3 regions of the Falsirhodobacter sp. 1013 genome follow, and region 3 is predicted to be linked to each of the others. Evidence: riboswitches for the same ligand, from Rfam matches in the RefSeq annotation. Region 3 holds a riboswitch; each other region holds the start of a gene.
The links. A riboswitch is a leader RNA that binds a small molecule or an ion and turns the genes downstream of it on or off. The one in region 3 is predicted to bind thiamine pyrophosphate.
Positions count from the first base shown of each region.

Region 1: it holds a riboswitch for thiamine pyrophosphate, as region 3 does, so the genes downstream of both, thiD (bifunctional hydroxymethylpyrimidine kinase/phosphomethylpyrimidine kinase) here and thiB (thiamine ABC transporter substrate binding subunit) in region 3, are expected to answer to the same signal.
Region 2: it holds a riboswitch for thiamine pyrophosphate, as region 3 does, so the genes downstream of both, ACSHZY_RS17305 (TenA family protein) here and thiB (thiamine ABC transporter substrate binding subunit) in region 3, are expected to answer to the same signal.

Region 1 is NZ_JBNJLK010000003.1:113,946-116,201, forward strand. Features, by position in the region: gene ACSHZY_RS06845 (FAD-dependent oxidoreductase) at 1-341, opposite strand, end outside; gene thiD (bifunctional hydroxymethylpyrimidine kinase/phosphomethylpyrimidine kinase) at 338-1,126, opposite strand; TPP riboswitch at 1,197-1,301, opposite strand; gene ACSHZY_RS06855 (sulfurtransferase) at 1,548-2,256, shown strand, end outside.
Region 2 is NZ_JBNJLK010000022.1:552-2,807, forward strand. Features, by position in the region: partial or broken gene ACSHZY_RS17300 (transposase) at 1-976, opposite strand, end outside; TPP riboswitch at 1,141-1,257, shown strand; gene ACSHZY_RS17305 (TenA family protein) at 1,332-1,994, shown strand.
Region 3 is NZ_JBNJLK010000001.1:669,294-671,549, reverse strand. Features, by position in the region: gene aroC (chorismate synthase) at 1-744, opposite strand, end outside; TPP riboswitch at 838-933, shown strand; gene thiB (thiamine ABC transporter substrate binding subunit) at 958-1,923, shown strand; gene ACSHZY_RS03420 (thiamine/thiamine pyrophosphate ABC transporter permease ThiP) at 1,899-2,256, shown strand, end outside.

The DNA of each region.
Region 1 (2,256 bases), on a different contig from region 3:
TCGGGCTCCACCTCCTCCGGCACGATGTCCCGGTGGTGGGTGGTGCGGCGGGCAAAGCGGGCCAGTTCCGCCCGGTCGCGTGCGGGGCTGAGGACCAGCGTCCCATTTCGCGCCACCGGCACGCCCTGTGCCTCCCACCAGCCAGCGGCGCTCTGGCCGTGGCGGATCACCGGCTCCTCGGCGGCTTCCCCCTCGCAGAACGGGGCGAGCATGCCGCCCGCATACCACGAACACGCCTCCGGCCCCGCCGCGCGCCCGGCGATGCGGACGGGCACGCCGCGGGCGGTCAGTTCGGTGGCGATGGTCAGCCCCATGACGCCCGCGCCAAGGATGGTGATCATGCCCACACCTCGTGGAAATGGTGGACGGGGCCATGCCCTTGGCCGATGCCCAGACGGTCGGCGGCGGCGATGGCGCCCTGCAGCCAGCGATGCGCGCGGGAAACGGCCGCTTCCATGTCCATCCCCTGCGCCAGCCCCGCCGCAATGGCGGCGGACAGGGAACAGCCGGTGCCATGCGTGTTGCGTGTGGCGATGCGCGGCGCGGTCAGGCGCAGCACGCCATCCCCCACCAGAAGGTCGGTGCAGACGGGTCCTTCGGCATGGCCGCCCTTCATCAGCACCCAGCGGGGGCCAAGGGCGCGCAGGGCATGGGCCTGCTCCAGCATCTCCGCCTCGGACCGGGCCACGGTGGTGTTCAGCAGCCGCGCGGCTTCGGGCAGGTTCGGGGTCAGAAGGGTGGCGCGGGGCAGAAGGCCGGCGATCAGCGCCGCCACCGCCCGGTCGGGCAGCAGGGCCGCGCCCGATTTCGCGATCATCACCGGATCCAGCACCAGCGGCAGGTCGGGCAAGGCGGGGGCCAGCGCCTCGATCGCCTCCGGCCCGCCGACCATGCCGATCTTGATCGCAGCGATGTCGATGTCGTCCAGCACGGTGTGCAACTGGGCCAGGATCATCGCGGGACTGACCGTTTCCACGGCCGCGACCGTGCGGGTGTTCTGTGCCGTGATCGCGGTCAGGACGCTGGCGCCATAGACGCCCAGGGCCGAAAAGGCCTTCAGGTCGGCCTGGATGCCGGCCCCGCCGCCGCTGTCGGAACCGGCAATGGTCAGTGCGGCCTTGGTCATGCGTCTCCTCCGCGAAAGGGGCATGACGGATGGGGGCTGGCACATGACGGACCCGTCCCGGGGGGACGGCGTCGATGGTCCACTCGTTCCCTCCGCCGGCATGACCCGGATCAGGTTCGATGGGTCGATGCCAAGCACCTCTCAGCCCCGTGACGGGACACCCCAACAAGCGTTCGGATCAAAGCTATGCAGAAGGCGGACCCGCCGCAAGGCAAATTCGGAAAAGGGACATTCGCAGGTGAAATCCGCAAGCGGCGGAACATCTTTCCGCTTCCGGCGGGGAATCCTTCGGATCGTTCGGAATGGGGAAAGGCACCTGAAACGCCAGCCATCTCCCTCCGCACCGCCTTGATACGGCGGCACTTGCGATCCGGCGGCAAAGGGACGACATGAAGGACGACCCACCAGACGGGACATCCCCATGAAGACGTTTCTTCTTTCCGCCCTTGCCTTCACCGGCTGGGCCGCCGCCGCATCCGCTGCCCCCTTCGGCCCGCTTCTTGCGCCCGGAGAGGTGGCGGAGGCAGGACATCCCCTGATCCTCGACATCCGTGACGCGGGCTATGACAAGGGCCATATCCAGGGCGCGGTGCCCGCACCCTATGCGCTGTTCCGCGGCGCGGCCGACAATCCGGGCGAGCTCGTTCCCGAAGGCAAGCTGGAGGCCACCCTGCGGTCCCTGGGCGTGACGCTGGACCGCCCCGTTCTGGTGGTGCATCAAGGCAAGGACGAAAGCGACTTCGGCGCGGCGGCCCGGGTGTACTGGACGCTCAAATCCTCGGGCGTCAGCCAGCTGGCGATCCTGAACGGCGGCATGAACGCGTGGCGCGACGCTGGCCTTCCGGTGCAGACCGAGGCGGTGGCCCCGGAGCCGTCGGACGTGGACATCACCTTCTCGGACCAGTGGCTGGCGACGGAAGGGGAGGTCGACAAGGTGGTCGCCGGCGACAAGCCCGCCGCGCTGATCGATGCCCGCCCGCCCGCCTTCTTCGAAGGGCAGCAGTCGCACCCGGCGGCCGACCGTCCGGGCACACTGCCGGGTGCGGAAAACGTGCCGCATTCCGTCTGGTTCGACGGCACACCGCGCATGGGTGACGCGAACAGCGCCAAGACCGTCGCGGCCAAGCTGG
Region 2 (2,256 bases), on a different contig from region 3:
GGGGGCATGTGTGTTCGTCGGCCACAGGATCGAAGGCGAAGACGGTGTTCGGGAAGGTGCCGTCGGTGCGCTCGGTCTTGTCGAAGACGGGGATGTGCTGGGTGATCTCGCGCTCGTCCAGCCAGGCCAGCATTTCGGCTGATCCATAGGCGGTGTCGGCCGCCAGACGTTCCGGCTGCAGATCGAACCGGTCCTTCGTGCGGGCGATCATGGTGCGGGTGGCGCTGACCTCCGCCTGCCGGATCGACCGGCTGGCTTCGACATCCACGATCACCGCGTTGTCGGTGTCGATCAGGTCATTGGTGGAATAGGCGAAGATCGCGGGAGCGTTCATGGCGGCGGTCCATTGGCTCGCCGGATCGCTGCAGGAGACGAACTTCGGCCGCACCTCGCTGGCCGCACCGAAGGCGGCATCGTCCAGTGTCTCCGGATACTCGCGCACGGCGCGGGGTGCCGTCTCCTCGTCGATCTGCCCGCCCTGCCACAGTTCTTGCGACATGGAATACATCTTGCCGGCATCGGCGCGGATCAGGCTCGCGTCGGTGGCGAAGTCGCGGCCGCCCACCAGCCCTTCGGCGATGCCGCGGCGCACGACCGTCTCGAAGACTTCGCGCAGAAGATCGCTGTCGCGGAAGCGCCCGTGCCCATTCTTGGAGAAGGTCGACTGGTCCGGCACCGCCGTGTTCAGATCCAGCCGGCAGAACCAGCGGTAGGCCAGGTTCAGATGGACCTCCTCGCAGATCCGCCGCTCGGACCGGATGCCGAAGCCGTAGACGATCAGCAGCATGCGGATCATCCGCTCGGGATCGACGGAAGGGCGGCCCGTGCTGCTGTAGAACGGCGCGAGGTGCTGGCGGATGCCGCCCAGATCCACGAACCGGTCGATGGCCCGGATCAGGTGGTCCTGCGGGACGTGATCCTCGAGGGAGAACTGCTAGAACAGAGCGCCCTGCGCCACCTGCCGCGATCCCATCATCCCGATCACCTCCACCGCCTACGAGTGAAAGCGCATCAGCCCCAGACCCGCCGATCAACAGGTGCCTTTCAAAACAATCGCCCGGGAGCGGACGTTCCTTCACTGCCTACTTGGAGATACGTCAGACAGAGATGGTGACATCGGGAAGACGTCCGACTATAGGGAAGATCACCAGGGGGTGCCCCGACAAGGGGCTGAGAAACCGCTCGCATCAGCAGCGCGGTGACCCTTCGAACCTGATCCGGATCATGCCGGCGAAGGGATGGGTGACGCGCCTGCCTTTGCCGGCCTCTTTGCGAGGCCGACCAATGTCAAGAACCTGCGGTCTCGCTGCCAGCCAAGAAAGGGCAGCACCATGACCGAACGTTTTACCGAGATGCTCCGACAGGCCAGTGAACCGGCTTGGACGATGGCCGTGCAGCACCGGTTCGTCAGCGAATTGTTCGCGGGAACCGTCTCGGACAGGGTAATGACCTCTTATCTTGTTCAGGATCACCGTTTTCTCGACAGCTTCCTGACGCTGCTCGGCGCGGCGATGGCTTCGGCCGACACGTTCGACGCACGACTTCGCTTCGGGCGCTTCGCTGGCATGGTGTCCGGGGAGGAGAACACCTACTTCCTGCGGGCGTTCGAGAGCCTGGGCGTGGCAGACAAGGACCGGGCCGCCACCCCTGATGCTGAAGCGACCAAAGGCTTCCAGTTGATCATGAGGGAGGCCGCCGCGACCGGCTCTTATCCAGCCGTGCTTGCCGTGCTGAACGTCGCCGAAGGGCTGTATTGGGACTGGGCATCACGTGCCCCGGAGGTATTGCCCGAGAACTTCGTGCATGCCGAATGGATCACGCTTCACAACAATCCCGAATTTCAGCAATTCGTGGCATTCTTGCGCGCGGAACTCGACCGGACAGGACCGGCAGCTCCGGACATCTCCCGCGACTTCTTCCTGAGGGCGGTGTCGCTGGAGCTCGAGTTCTTTGATGCCGCATATGATACGGGTGCGAACCCAGCCCGTTCCTGATCTCGGATGCCGAAAGTGGTCGGTGGCAGGCGGATGTGGTGTCGAGGCTCGCCAGCCAGATCCTCGGTCTGGCCACCTGCCTTGCAGTTGAGGAAGGTTTGCAAGGTCTCTTGGCGGCAATGACTGCAAAACGAAGGCCCTGTAGTATCACGAAGGAAGATTATCGCATTTTACGTATGTCCGCGGGGCAGTTCCATTTCGGGATGCCCCACCGCGCACTTTCTGATGCAAAACAGGAGGCCGCCGTGAGACGTACCTTCAC
Region 3 (2,256 bases):
GATCTCCACCGCCTTGACGGCGTTGATGGACATCATCGCGGCGGCCAGATCCGTGTCCAGCTTGCCATAGATCGGCGCACCCAAGCCCGCCGGAACGCCCGAGGCCACGACCTCGATCACCGCGCCCACGGAATCATGCGCCTTGCGCAGATCATCCAGATATCCTGCCCACTGTTCGGCCATGACGGGATCGGGGCACCAGAAGGGGTTGTTCTCCACCTCGGCCAGATCGGCACGGGTCCGGTCGATGGCGTGCGGGCCCATCTGCACCATGAAACCGGTGATCTTCAAATCCGGCGCCAGCGCCGCCAGTGCCGCGCGTGCCACGCCACCCGCCGCCACCCGCGCCGCCGTTTCGCGGGCCGAGGATCGGCCGCCGCCCCGATAATCCCGCACCCCGTATTTCAGGTGATAGGCCAGATCGGCATGACCGGGGCGGAAGCTGTTGGCGATGTCGCCGTAATCCTTGGACCGCTGATCCGTGTTCTCGATCATCAACTGGATCGGGGTGCCGGTCGACACGCCCTCGAACACACCGGACAGGATCTTCACCTCGTCCGCCTCGCGCCGCTGGGTGGTGAAGCGGCTGGTGCCCGGCTTGCGGCGGTCCAGCCAGTGCTGGATTTCCGACGCCTCGATCTTCACGCCAGGGGGGCAGCCGTCCACGGTGGCGCCCAGCGCGGGGCCGTGGCTTTCGCCCCAGGTGGTGACGCGGAACAGGTGGCCGAAGGTGTTGAAGCTCATGTCGGATCTCCTTGCCTTCGCAGCCATAAGACAAAGGCGCCCGCCCGAAAACCCGTTTCACGCTGGACAGGGCACCTGCCGGCTTCTAGATCGAAAGGAACCTCGGGGTGCCTTCGGGCTGAGATGCGATGCGAACCCGTCGAACCTGAACCGGATCACGCCGGCGGAGGGAAGGTGCAGCGCAAGCCCTCTTTCTGCCGGATCGGAGGAACCATGCGCCTTCTGCTTCTGACCGCCTTTCTGCCCGCCGCGGCCTTTGCCCAGACGCCCACGCTGGAGGTCATGACCTATGACAGCTTTGTCAGCGAATGGGGCCCCGGCCCGCAGATCGAGCAGGCCTTCGAGGCGGAGTGCGGATGCAACGTCGTCTTCACCGCGCCCGGCGACGCGGCCGCCATGCTGGCCCGGCTGAAGCTGGAAGGCGCGCGGGGAAACACGGACGTGGTCGTCGGCCTCGACGCCAACCTTCTGGCCGAGGCGCAGGCGACCAGCCTCTTCGCGCCACATGGAGAGGTTCCGGCGGTCGATCTGCCGGTGGACTGGACGGACACCACCTTCATGCCCTTCGACTGGGGCTGGTTCGGCTTCGTGATGAACGCGGACGCCCCGCAGCCCCACAGTTTCGAGGAGCTGGCGGAGTCGAACCTGAAGGTGGTGATTCAGGATCCCCGTTCCTCCACCCCCGGCCTTGGGCTGGTGATGTGGGTGAAGGCGGCCTATGGCGACAAGGCGGGCGCGATGTGGGACCGACTGGCCGACAACATCCTGACCGTCACCCCCGGCTGGTCCGAATCCTACGGCCTTTTCACCTCCGGCGAAGCGGACGCGGTGCTGAGCTACACCACCTCCCCCGCCTATCACATCATGGCGGAGGAGGACGACACAAAGACCGCGCCCATCTTCCGCGACGGGCATTACCTTCAAGTGGAGGTGGCGGCTCGTCTCGCGTCCTCCGACCAGCCTGATCTTGCGGACAGCTTCCTCGCCTTCCTGCTGTCGGACGCGGCGCAACAGACCATCGCCACGACCAACTGGATGTATCCCGCCCGCCCGGTGGAGCTGCCCGAGGCATTCACCGCCTTGCCCCGCCCCGACAAGACGCTGTTCCTGCCGCCGGCCGAGGCGGCGGCCGAACGTGACGCCGCGATGGCCGAATGGCAGGCCGCGCTGTCCCGCTGACGGTCGGGCTGACCGTCCTTCTTCTGACCTTCGGGCCGCTGGCGATGGTGGCCGCGCAGGCGCAGGGCGGCTGGGGCGCCGACTGGCCCGCCGTGCGCTTCACCGTGCTTCAGGCGGCGCTGTCGGCCGGGATTTCGGTCGCGCTGGCGGTGCCGGTGGCGCGGGCGCTGGCACGACGACGTTTTCCGGGCCGAGGCGCGCTGATCGCGCTGCTGGGCGCGCCCTTTCTTCTGCCGGTGATCGTGGCGGTTCTGGGGCTGCTGGCCGTCTTCGGCCGTGCCGGGCTGGTCAACCAGGCGCTGGGCACGGTGGGCCTGTCGATCCCGATCTATG